DNA from 2 places in the Streptomyces sp. NPDC060198 genome. Region 2 is predicted to be linked to the other one. Evidence: riboswitches for the same ligand, from Rfam matches in the RefSeq annotation. Region 2 holds a riboswitch; the other holds the start of a gene.
The links. A riboswitch is a leader RNA that binds a small molecule or an ion and turns the genes downstream of it on or off. The one in region 2 is predicted to bind cyclic di-AMP.
Positions count from the first base shown of each region.

Region 1: it holds a riboswitch for cyclic di-AMP, as region 2 does, so the genes downstream of both, ACFWEP_RS13520 (M23 family metallopeptidase) here and ACFWEP_RS03165 (transglycosylase family protein) in region 2, are expected to answer to the same signal.

Region 1 is NZ_JBHWZJ010000083.1:7-5,862, reverse strand. Features, by position in the region: gene ACFWEP_RS13530 (PrsW family intramembrane metalloprotease) at 1-1,472, shown strand, start outside; gene ACFWEP_RS13525 (aldo/keto reductase) at 1,482-2,429, opposite strand; gene ACFWEP_RS13520 (M23 family metallopeptidase) at 2,693-3,748, opposite strand; cyclic di-AMP (ydaO/yuaA leader) riboswitch at 3,760-3,913, opposite strand; gene ACFWEP_RS13515 (PP2C family protein-serine/threonine phosphatase) at 4,229-5,386, opposite strand.
Region 2 is NZ_JBHWZJ010000011.1:202-6,057, forward strand. Features, by position in the region: gene eno (phosphopyruvate hydratase) at 1-1,223, opposite strand, end outside; gene ACFWEP_RS03165 (transglycosylase family protein) at 1,574-2,290, opposite strand; cyclic di-AMP (ydaO/yuaA leader) riboswitch at 2,294-2,474, opposite strand; gene ACFWEP_RS03170 (transglycosylase family protein) at 2,765-3,817, opposite strand; gene ACFWEP_RS03175 (cytochrome P450) at 3,924-5,264, opposite strand; gene ACFWEP_RS03180 (nucleoside triphosphate pyrophosphohydrolase) at 5,257-5,856, opposite strand, start outside.

The DNA.
Region 1 (5,856 bases), on a different contig from region 2:
GCCGGGTGGGGCTGGTGTGGCGCAGCAAGGCGTTCCGCGCGGGCGCGGTGATCGTCACGCTGGCCATCTGTGGGCTGCTCATCCTGGCTCTGGTGCGCGAAGAGACCGGCACCGAGGGGTTCCTCGTCGGTCTGGGGCTCGCGGTGCTGCCGGTGCCGCTCCTGATGGCCGCGTTCCGCTGGCTGGACCGGGTCGAACCGGCGCCCTGGCGGAATCTGCTGTTCGCCTTCGCCTGGGGTTCGTGCGCGGCGGCGCTGGTCGCGATCGTCGCGAACTCCTTCGCGACGTACTGGATCGCGAACCTTTCGGCGGATCCGTCGGGCGCCGACACCCTGGGGGCCACGGTCGTCGCGCCGATCGTCGAGGAGAGCGCGAAGGGCGCCGCCGTGCTGATGCTCTTCCTGTTCCGCAGACGGGAGTTCAACGGGGTCGTCGACGGGATCGTGGCGGCGGGCTTCACCGCGACCGGCTTCGCGTTCAGCGAGAACATCCTCTACCTCGGCAACGCTTTCGGTGAGGACCGGCAGTTGGGGACGGTGGGGATCGTGTCGCTGACGGTCGGCACCTTCTTCGTGCGGATCGTCCTGTCGCCCTTCGCGCACCCGGTGTTCACGGCGATGACGGGCATCGGCTTCGGTCTCGCCGCCGCGAGCCGTGCGGGGGGCGGCCGGCGACGGGTCCGCCGGATCGCGCTCCCACTGCTGGGTGTGCTGCTCGCGATGGGCATGCACGCCCTGTGGAACGGTTCGGCGACCTGGGGGCCGTACGGCTTCTACCTGGTCTACGGCGCCGCCATGATGCCCGCGTTCGGGCTGCTGACCTGGCTGGCGATCTGGTCGCGCGGCCGGGAACTGCGGACGCTCGCCGCCGAGTTCCCGGCGTACGCGATGGCCGGCTGGCTCACCCCGGCCGAACCGCTCGCGCTCGCCTCGATGCGTGCCCGGGGCATGGCCCGGGATCTGGCGCGGCACTGGCACGGTGCGTCGGACCGGGCCAGGGGCCGGGCGGCGGCCCGGGCCGTCGCGGAGTACGAGTCGTTCGCGACCTCACTGGCCGCGCTGCGGCGGGACGCCCGGCGCGGCACCGTGGGCGTCGACTTCGCGGCGCGGGAGCAGGAGCTGCTGCACCACCTCTGGGAGCGCAGGAACGTCGCAGCCCCCGCGCTGAGCCACGCGGCCCGCAGCGTGTTCCGCCCGGCCGTCCGCCGTCCGGTGCCCCACCCGTACGGCCCCGGAGCCCACGCGCACGGCGCCCACGCGGCACACGGCGCGCACGCCCGGGGCTGGGCGCCCCCGTCGCCGTCCCCGCAGCAGTCCTGGCCCGGCGCGCCGGGGGGTCCGGCTCCGGCTGGGTACGGAACCGACCCGGCATCCCCGTACGGCACGGGGCAGGTCCCGTCGCCCGCTCCTGCGCAGCCGCCTCCGCACCGGCAGTACGGCGGGCACAACCCCTATCTGCATCCTCCGGGGTGAGGCCGTCGCTCAGGCGGAGGCTTCGGTGAGCCGGTCCAGTTCCTCACCGGTCAGCGTGAGCTCTGCGACCGCGAGCAGCGCCGGGAGCTGTTCCGGCGTGCGGGCCGAGGCGATCGGCGCCACGACCGTGGGGCGGGACGCGAGCCAGGCCAGTGCGACGGTGGCGATCTCGGCCCCGTGTGCCTCGGCGACGGCGTCCAGCGCGCTCAGCACCTTCTGCCCCCGCTCGGACTCCAGGTGCGCTCCGGCGCTCGCGGCGCGGGCGCTCTCCACCTGCGCACCCGGCCGGTACTTGCCGGTGAGGAAGCCGGCTGCCAGCGCGTAGTACGGGACCGCGCCGAGGCCGGTCTCGGCGGCGAGGTCCTGGGCGGGCCCCTCGTAGGTGTCGCGGGAGACCAGGTTGTAGTGCGGCTGGAGGGCGACGTACCGGGCGAGCCCTTCGCGCTCGGAGAATTCGAGCGAGGCGCGCAGGCGCTCGGGGCTGATGTTGGAGGCGCCGAGCTCGCGGACCTTGCCCTCCTTGACCAGCTGGTCGAGGGTGGTGACGATCTCCTCCACCGGGACGCTCTCGTCGTCGTAGTGCGTGTAGTAAAGGTCGATGTAGTCGGTGCCGAGGCGCCGCAGGGACTCCTCCACCGCGCTCTTGACGTTGCCGGTGGCGAGCCCTCGGTACTGGGGGTGGGCACCGACCTTGGTGGCGACGACGACGTCCGCACGGTTGCCACGGGCCTTGAGCCACTTGCCGATCAGCGCCTCCGACTCACCGCCCCGGTTGCCCGGGACCCAGGCCGAGTACGCGTCGGCGGTGTCGACGAAGTTGCCGCCGGCCGCGGTGTAGGCGTCGAGCACCGCGAAGGACTGGGCCTCGTCGGCGGTCCAGCCGAAGACGTTGCCGCCGAGGGCGAGGGGGAAGACCTCGATGCCGGACGTTCCGAGTGTGCGGAGAGAAGAAGTCATGAGGGGTTCAACGGAGCGGACGGGAGATCGTATTCCGCTTCCGGGGCTCCGGCCGCCACGCGCGGCCGCGATTCCGGCCGAGATGCCGACGGCGACTGCTCCGGCGACTGGCCGCGCGACGGTTCCGGCCGAGGTTTCGGCAGGACGAGAGGCCGGCAGCCCTGACGTCGGGGGGAGCGTCAAGGCTGCCGGGGCTGGGGAGACGCCCGTGGCGTGTCCGGCGGAGGTACCCGGCCGCCCGGGCCGGTGCGGGCCCGGAGGCGTCAGACGGTGAGGCCCTTGCCGGTCAGCCAGGCCATCGGGTCGATGCCGGTGCCGTCCGGGGTGTGGACTTCGAGGTGGAGGTGCGGGCCGGTGACATTGCCGGTGGCTCCGACGCGCCCGATGGTGTCGCCCGTGTTGACCTGCTGGCCGGCGACGACGTCCATGGAGGACTGGTGGCAGTACCAGATCTCCGTACCGTCGTCGAGCTCAAGGACCGTGCGGTACCCGTACGAGCCCGACCAGCCGGCCGACTTGACCGTTCCACCGTGCACGGCCTTGACCGGGGTACCGGTCGGCGCGGCGAAGTCGAGACCGGTGTGCTGCCCGGAGGCCCACATCGTGCCGGCCTCACCGAAGGTGGAGGTGATCGTGTACGCGGAGGTGGGGAGCGAGTAACTGGCGGCGAGCTTGGCGAGTCTCTCGGCCTCGGCCTTCTCCGCCGCGGCCTCCTCGGCCGCCTTCTTCTCCGCAGCGGCCTTCGCGGTGGCCACGTCCTGCTGCTTCCTGGCCTCGGTGGCGGCCTTGGCCGCCGCCGCCTCCTCCTCCGCCGCCTTCGCGTCCGCGTCGGCGGCGGACTGCTGCTGCTCGGCCTGCTGGAGGATGCGGGCGCGCAGCGCCTCGCCCGCGTCGGTGGCGCCCTTCTCGGTCTCCGCGGTGGTGAGTCCGGCCGTGGTGAACGGCGCGGACGCCGCCACCGGCACGGGAGTGTCGTCGGACTCGACCGCGGTGATCAGAGCACCCAGCCCGGGAAGGGACTTGGCGTCGGGAAGGTTGTCCGCGAGCGAATCGGGAAGAGAGATGGAGACCGGCGGCTTGCTCTGCGCGGTGGCCATGCCGCCCGCACCGACGGCCGCGATGACGCCGACCCCGAGGACGGTGGAACTACGCGCGAGACCACGCTGCTTGGCGACGCGGTGCCGGCCGCGTACGGGGCGGAGGGAATCCTCGGTGGGGTTCCATTCCTCCCAGGCCTTGTCGGCGTCGCCAGGGGAGCCGAAACCCTCACGGGTGGCGAAGGGTGACGGGGCTTCGGGGGCAGGCTGGTTGGACGCCACGTGGGCGCACTCCTTTCCTTCCTTCTCGCCTACCGGGTTAGCTGACGGGTTCGGAGCAGGAAGGTCTCCTACGGGCGCCTGGTGTCTCTGTCGAGACACAGGTGTCCGATTCACCCCAAGAAGGTGGTTCCCCGGTTCCCTTGCGGAATTCGGCGCTCGCGCACGGCGCCGTCTCTGACGACGGCTGGGACGACCGCGCTGCGTTATCGAACGTTAATAGACATACGGCTCCGATTCCAAGCCGTTCCCCTTGATCATTCCCACTTCGGGCCGGGATTTACCTGGGCATTCCCACACCTATCCGGGCGACTTGCGGACGAGTCGTACAGCGCCGTTCATCTGACGGTGTGTCATATGTTATCGAGCGGCACCACCCTGCTACGGACCGTCGCCGCACCCGCGCGACGGTCCGCGGAGCCGACCGCGGGAGCGCCACCCGGGCGTGTTTCCGAGGGCGGCGCCGGCCGCCCCGGACCTGCGTCAGCCGCCGCCGCGGCCCACGATCGGCACGGTGGTCCGGCGCTCCGGCTGGTCCTCCGCCGGCCGGGCCACCGCGAGCAGCGCCAGGTCGTCCGTCGAGCGCCCACCGGTGTGCAGCCGGACGTCGTCGGTGAGCGCCGAGAGCAGCTCGTCGGGGCCGGGAAAGATCCGGCCCCGCAGCCGCTCCGCCGGGTCGTAGAACACACCCGCCGGGTCGCGCGCCTCGGAGAGCCCGTCCGTGTAGGTCAGCAGGGTCGCGCCCGGCGGGAGGTCCCACTCGTCCGCCCGGTCCGGCCAGGCCCCCAGCGCCATGCCGAGCGGCAGCGCCGGGGTACTGGGCCGCAGCACGTCCAGCGCTCCCCCGGCATGCAGCAGCAACGGCTCGGGGTGACCCCGGTTGACGATTCGCAGCGTGGCGGAGCCCTGCGGGATCTCGGCCAGCACCGCGGTGACGAACCCCTCCACCGGGTCCAGCCCGCCCCGCCGCGCCGCGTCCCTGGCCAACGCGCGCTCCAGCCGCTGCGTCACCCCCTCCAGCGTCTCCTCCTGCTCGGCGGCCTCCCGGAACGCGCCGATGATCACCGCCACCGCCTCGACCGCGTCGAGCCCCTTGCCGCGTACGTCGCCCAGGACGAGACGTACCCCGTGCGGGGTGTCCGCGACGGCGAACAGGTCGCCGCCGACGTACTCGTCCGCCTGCGCCGCCTCGTAGCGCGCGGCGACGTGGAGCCCGCCGACCCGGTCGGCCGGGACGGGCAGCACCGCGCGCATGGCGGTCTCCGCGATGATCCGGGCGGAGGCCAGCTGCTCGCTGCCGCGCCGCACCACTCCGTTGATGACCAGCGCCAGCACGGCCGTCGTGGCCACGGTGAGCGTCTCGATGATCGGGACGATCTCGCCGATGGTGCCCACGTACACCCGCATCGCGATGACCGCGGCCAGCGAGGCGGCTCCGATCCGGACGGTGCCGGTCCGGGAGGCGAACGGCGCGGCGATCAGGGGCGCGGCGACGAACAGGGGTACCGCCGTGAAGCGGGGCGGTGACGCGATGTCGAAGACCAGCCCGCCGAGGACGAGCAGGGCAGGCAGGATCCGCACGAATCGCCGGGCACTGACACCCCCGGACGCCCAACCGTTCCCGTACAGCCGTTTCCCCACCTCTGTGCTTCTCCTGCCCTGTCCCGCCACGGCTGCGGAACCTACCGCGCCCCGCCCGGGCCGGCCCGAGCCGCGCCGTGCGGCGACTCCTCGTCGTCCATAGGGGGGAGCGCGCAGCTCCCCATTGAGCGCCCCCCACCGCCGGTGTACGCCGGGTGCACCGGTCCGGCGGAGCGGGGATTCGACACCGTTCGGCGAGCGCCCACGCGCCGCGTACGAGACAGCGAAGCGGTCGCCCGGACGACTCCGCACCCGGATGTCCGCCAACGCGTTCGACCGGGCCGCGCCGACCGTGCAGGTGTGCGGGGTTTCCTGGATGGACCAGTTCATGCCCCTTGCGGCAGATCTTTACGCGCCGGTCGGACCGAGCGGGCGGAACACGCACAGAGAACGGAGGGGCCGAACGGACGACGCTCGCACGCATACGCGTGGACGAACACGCGGGAACGACTCGGGCCCGGCACGCTGTG
Region 2 (5,856 bases):
TCGATGCGCAGCAGCTGGTTGTACTTGGCGACGCGGTCGGAGCGGGCCGGGGCGCCGGTCTTGATCTGACCGCAGTTCACGGCGACGGCGAGGTCGGCGATGGTGACGTCCTCGGTCTCACCGGAACGGTGGGACATCATGCACTTGAAGCCGTTGCGCTGCGCGAGCTCGACGGCGTCCAGGGTCTCGGTCAGCGAACCGATCTGGTTGACCTTGACGAGCAGGGCGTTGGCCGAGCCCTCCTCGATGCCACGGGCGAGGCGCTCGGGGTTGGTCACGAAGAGGTCGTCGCCGACGATCTGCACCTTGGTGCCGAGCTTGTCGGTGATGACCTTCCAGCCGGCCCAGTCGTCCTCGTACAGCGGGTCCTCGATGGAGACCAGCGGGTACGCGGAGACGAGCTCCTCGTAGTACTCGGTCATCTCGGCGGCCGAGCGGGACTTGCCCTCGAACTCGTACTTGCCGTCCTTGTAGAACTCGGACGCGGCGACGTCGAGCGCGAGCGCGATGTCACGGCCGGGGACGAAGCCGGCCTCCTTGATGGCCTCGACGATGAGGTCGAGCGCGGCGCGGTTGGACTCGAGGTTCGGGGCGAAGCCGCCCTCGTCGCCGAGACCGGTGGAGAGGCCCTTGGTCTTCAGGACCTTCTTCAGCGTGTGGTACGTCTCGGCACCCCAGCGAAGGGCCTCGGAGAAGGACTCCGCGCCGATCGGGGCGATCATGAACTCCTGGATGTCGACGTTGGAGTCGGCGTGCGACCCACCGTTCAGGATGTTCATCATCGGAACGGGCAGCAGGTGCGCGTTCGGGCCGCCGAGGTAGCGGAAGAGCGGGAGGTCGGCGGCCTCGGAAGCGGCGTGGGCCACGGCGAGCGAGACGCCGAGGATGGCGTTGGCGCCGAGCGAGCCCTTGTTCTCCGTGGCGTCCAGGTCGCACATCGCCTGGTCGATCAGGCGCTGCTCGGTGGCGTCGTAGCCGACGAGCTCCGGGCCGATCTGCTCGATGACGGCGAGGACGGCCTTCTCCACGCCCTTGCCCAGGTAACGCTTGGGGTCGCCGTCGCGAAGCTCGACGGCCTCGAACGCGCCGGTGGAGGCGCCGGACGGAACGGCAGCACGGCCCGTGCTGCCGTCGTCGAGACCAACTTCGACCTCGACGGTGGGGTTACCCCGCGAGTCGAGGATTTCCCGGGCTACGACGACGTCGATGGACGGCACGAGCATCTCCTTCTGGGATGTGACGCTGACTGTGCGGGGCTCTTGAGCCTGGCGACTAGAGCCTAACCGGACACAGGACATCGGCCAGCCGACCGTCCGTCCAGTGACACGGCGAGCCTACACATTGTTTCCGTACGGAACATAACGTCCGGCGGTACGGGGGTCGGCGGCCCGCGGTACAGCGGGGTGCGCGGCACGCTCCTCCCCCGCTCCACCTGTACGCCACCCGCGGGCGCGCACCCGCACCGGCGCCGGAAAAGGCCCTGGCCCGGCACGCGGGGGGAGTGCGCGCCGGGCCAGGGAGTGGGAAAGGGGTGCCGCCGGACACCCCCGTTCCGGGGAGGAGTGGTTCGTGATTACTTCAGGTGGAGCTGCTGACCCGGGAAGATGAGGTCGGCGTCCTCGACGATGTCGTGGTTCAGCTTGAAGAGCTTCTGCCAGCCACCCTTGACGCCCTGCTTCTCGGCGATGGTGCTGAGGGTGTCGCCGGTGACGACCTTGTACTCGCCGTCACCCTTCTCCACCTTGTCGCCGGTCGGCGTGGTGACGGTCTCGGACTTCGCGGCAGGGCGCTCCTCGCTGCGGGAGGCGGTCTGCGAGTCGGTGGCGCGGTCCGGCGTCGCCGTGGCGGCGCTGTCGTCGGTCGCGGTCGAGCCGGTGCTCGCGGAGGAGCCCGTGTCGACGCCCGGGTCGACACCGTCGTTGGTGAGGTTGCCGGCACCGGCGCAGGACCAGGCACCCGGGCCCTGCAGGTCGAGCAGCACCTCGGCGGTGGCGATCTGCTGCTCCTTGGTCGCCAGGTCGGCGCGGGGGGCGTACTTCGTACCGCCGGCGGCGGCCCAGCTGGACTGCGAGAACTGCAGACCGCCGTAGTAACCGTTGCCGGTGTTGATGGACCAGTTGCCACCGGACTCGCACTGGGCGACGGCGTCCCAGGTGGCGACGGAGGCGGCGGAAGCGTTGGTGGCGCCCATCAGCGGGAGGGCGATGGCGGCACCGGCGACGCCGGCGAGCGTGGCCACACGGACGGCCTTGGACGAGCGGCGGTGCTTACCGTTGCTGGACAGCAGCATGGAACGTCTCCTCACCGACGCCTACGAGGTGAGCTGTCGGGTTCGGGCCAATGAGTGCCCGGCCACACGTCCTTGCGTGTGGCTTAACCCCTAGCCGGTCCCGGTCGCCCGTCGCTTCCGACGGGCCGTCCGATACCGGCGGCTTACCTGGGTCCCCCGCTCCTGCCTACGGCGCTTTACGCGTCTGTTCCCTTCGACCGACGGCAGGATTCGGCGTGACGGTCGACGGGGCCCGCGGTGCGAGCGGTTCTGACCGTAAACAGAGGGAACCCCCACATTCAATGATGGACATATACGACAATCAGACCTTACTGGTCACGCCCGGATAACCGTTTTCGCAGGTCAAAGCGGACATCCGCGAACCTCGGCGACCGCGACACGCCGGAACAGCGAAGAGACCCATGTCTCACTTTCGCAAAAGTGGACATAGGCCCCTTAACTGCCCCTCTTTTTGGGGTGTTTTCCCGAATTGGATCAGTTGGCGGGAGCGGTCTCCGCCGTGTCGGGAACGGTCTCCGGCGTGTCGGAGGTGGTGTCCGACGCGGCCGCAGCGGTGTCGGTCGCCGCGGGGGCCGCCGCCGTACTCAGGTCGAGCTCCTGGCCGGGCAGGATCAGGTCGGGGTCGGAGCCGATCACGCTCTCGTTGGCCTGGTAGAGCTCGGTCCAGCCGTCGGAGAGGTTCTGCGCGTCGGCGATCGCCCAGAGGTTGTCGCCGGACTGGACCGTGTACGTCCCGTCCGTCGCGAGCGTCGCGTCGTCGCGCGCTTCGCCGTCCCCGCGCGAGGCGTGCCGGCCGGTGTCGCGCGACGCGTCGGCGGCGGCGGCCTCGGCCGGGTCGGGCGTCCCGCGGTGCTTGCCGCCCGTCGCGGTGTCAGCGGTCGCCGCGTCCGTCGCGCCGCCCTTCGCACCGCTCTTGCCGGGCGTGGTGGCGCCCGGGGTGGCCGAGCCGGAGGGCGAGGGGGTCACGGAGGCGTCGGGGCCCGGCGTGGCGCTGCTGCCGGTGGTGGTGCCGGAGTCCGAGGCCCCGGTGGAACCGGAGGTGCCCGTCGACTCCGTGGTGCCGGTGGAGACGGGTGCGCCGTCCGCGTCCGGGATCGTGCCGGCCGAGGCACCCGCGTCCGTGGAGCCGGGGTCGACGCCGATGGGGGTGCCCGCGGGCGCCAGCCCGGAGATCACCGCGCACCCGGGCCACGCCTGCGGGCCCTTGGCGTCGAGCACCTTCTCCGCCACGGCTATCTGCTGGGTGCGGCTGGCGAGGTCCGCGCGCTGCGCGTAGTCCGTACCGCCGTAGGCGGACCAGGTCTCCTGGGAGAACTGCAGTCCGCCGTAGTAGCCGTTGCCGAAGTCCGCGCTCCAGGTGCCGCCGCTCTCGCATTCGGCGACCTTGTCCCAGGTGTTCGCGTCCGCCGCGCCGGCGCTGCCCGCGGCGAGCAGCGGAATCGCGAGGGCGGAGCCTGTCACGCCGGCTGCGACGACGATGGCGGGTGCCTGGCGAGGGCGGCGGTGTCTGCCGTTCGCGGAGCCCATGGGAGTGCCTTCCGTGTGACTGACGGGTGAACTGATGCGTCGAACCGTGAACCTAGCGGGACTCGAACGTGTGTCACAAGTCGATGCCTCGCAGATCACGTGAACATCACAGTGTTGACGGAGCGTCACTTTCACCGAGCGCCGGTCCCGGCGTGAACTCCACCGGAAGGGTGCGCAGTCCACGCATGATGAGCCCTCCACGCCACCGCAAATCGGCCGTTTCTCCCGCAAGACGCAGGTCAGGGAGACGTCTCAACAAGGTGGCGAGGGCGGTCCGTCCCTCCAGCCGGGCGAGCGGCGCACCCACGCAGTAGTGGATGCCGTGGCCGTAGCCGAGGTGCTGATTGTCACGCCGGGCGAGGTCGAGCACGTCGGGGTCCTCGAAGCGCGCGGGGTCGCGGTCGGCCGCCGCGAGGACCACGAGCACGGGATCCCCGGCCGCGATCTCCTCGCCTCCGAGGGTCAGCGGTTCGGTGGCGTACCGCCAGGTGGCCAGCTCCACCGGGCCGTCGAAGCGGAGCAGCTCCTCGACGCCGGTGGCGAGCAGCTCCTCCTCCCCCGCTTCCAGCGACGCCTGGAGGCGGGCGCGCTCCTCGGGGTGGCGGAGCAGGGAGTGGGTGCCGTTGCCGATGAGGTTGACCGTCGTCTCGAAGCCGGCGAACAGCAGGATGAAGGCCATCGCGGCGGCCTCGTTCTCCGTGAGGTGCTCGCCGTGGTCGCTGGTGCGGATGAGTTCGGAGATCAGGTCGTCGCCCGGGTTCTCCCGCTTGCGGTGGATGAGTTCGGCGAGGTAGGCGCGCATCCGCTTCACCGAGCGCGCCACTCCGCCGCGTGGTCCGCCGCCGTGGCGGATCATCATGCCCGCCCAGTCCCGGAAGTCGTCCTGGTCCTCCTCGGGCACCCCGAGCAGGTCGCAGATGGCGTAGATGGGGAGCGGGAACGCGAACTCGTGGATGAGGTCGGCCTTGCCCTCGGTCACGAACCGGTCGATGAGCCGGTCCGTCAGCTCCTGCACCCGGGGCGCGAACTCCGCGACCCGGCGCGGGGTGAACGCCTTGGACACGAGCCGGCGCAGCCGGGTGTGGTCGGGCGGGTCGATGTTGAGCAGATGGGTCATCAACTCGGCCTTGCGCTCCCCCGGAATCCCCGTCTTCCCCTTGGCGTGCGCAGACCCGGCGTGGTGGACCGGGTTCTTGGAGAGCCGGTTGTCGGCGAGGGCGTGACGGGCGTCCGCGTACCGGGTGACCAGCCAGGCTTCGACCCCGCTGGGCAGCGTGGTCCGGTGCACCGGGCTGTGCTCGCGGAGCCAGGCGTACGCGGGGTACGGGTCGGTCGCGAACTCCCAGGTGAAGAGTTCGGGGGCGGCGCTCGCGCGGTGCGCGGGGCAGCCGGCGGGCGCGCCGGGGCCGGGTTCCACGGGGCTGTCGTCCACCGGCCGGTCACTCATCGTCGGTGCCCGGAGTGTCCGCGCCCTCCGCCGCGAGGATCGCGTCGCGGTAGGCGCGGGCCGCGGCGCGCAGGGCGGCTTCCGGGTCGACGCCCTCGGCCTCGGCGCGGACGGCGAGGGCGAGCAGTTCGTAGCCGAGGGTGTCGCCGGTGGGCGGGGCGACCTCCAGGCCGGAACCGCGGACCCGGCCGCCGAGCTTCGCCGCGAGGGCGAGGGCGGGCTGACCGAGCGGGACGCCCTCGGTGACCGAGTCGCGTCGCTTCTCGACCGCCTTGGTGCGCAGCCAGTGCGCACGGACGTCCTCCGGGGTCTTCGCGGTCGCGTCGCCGAAGATGTGCGGGTGGCGGCGGATCAGCTTCTCCACCAGGGTGCCCGCCACGTCGTCGACGGAGAAGGGCGCCTGGGTGTCCTCCTCGGCGATCCGGGCGTGGAAGACGACCTGGAGGAGGACGTCCCCGAGCTCCTCGCGGAGTTCGTCGCGGTCGCCGTCCTCGATCGCCTCGACCAGCTCGTACGTCTCCTCGATGGCGTACTTGGCGAGCCCCCGGTGCGTCATCGTCGAGGTCCACGGGCAGTCGCGGCGGATCACGTC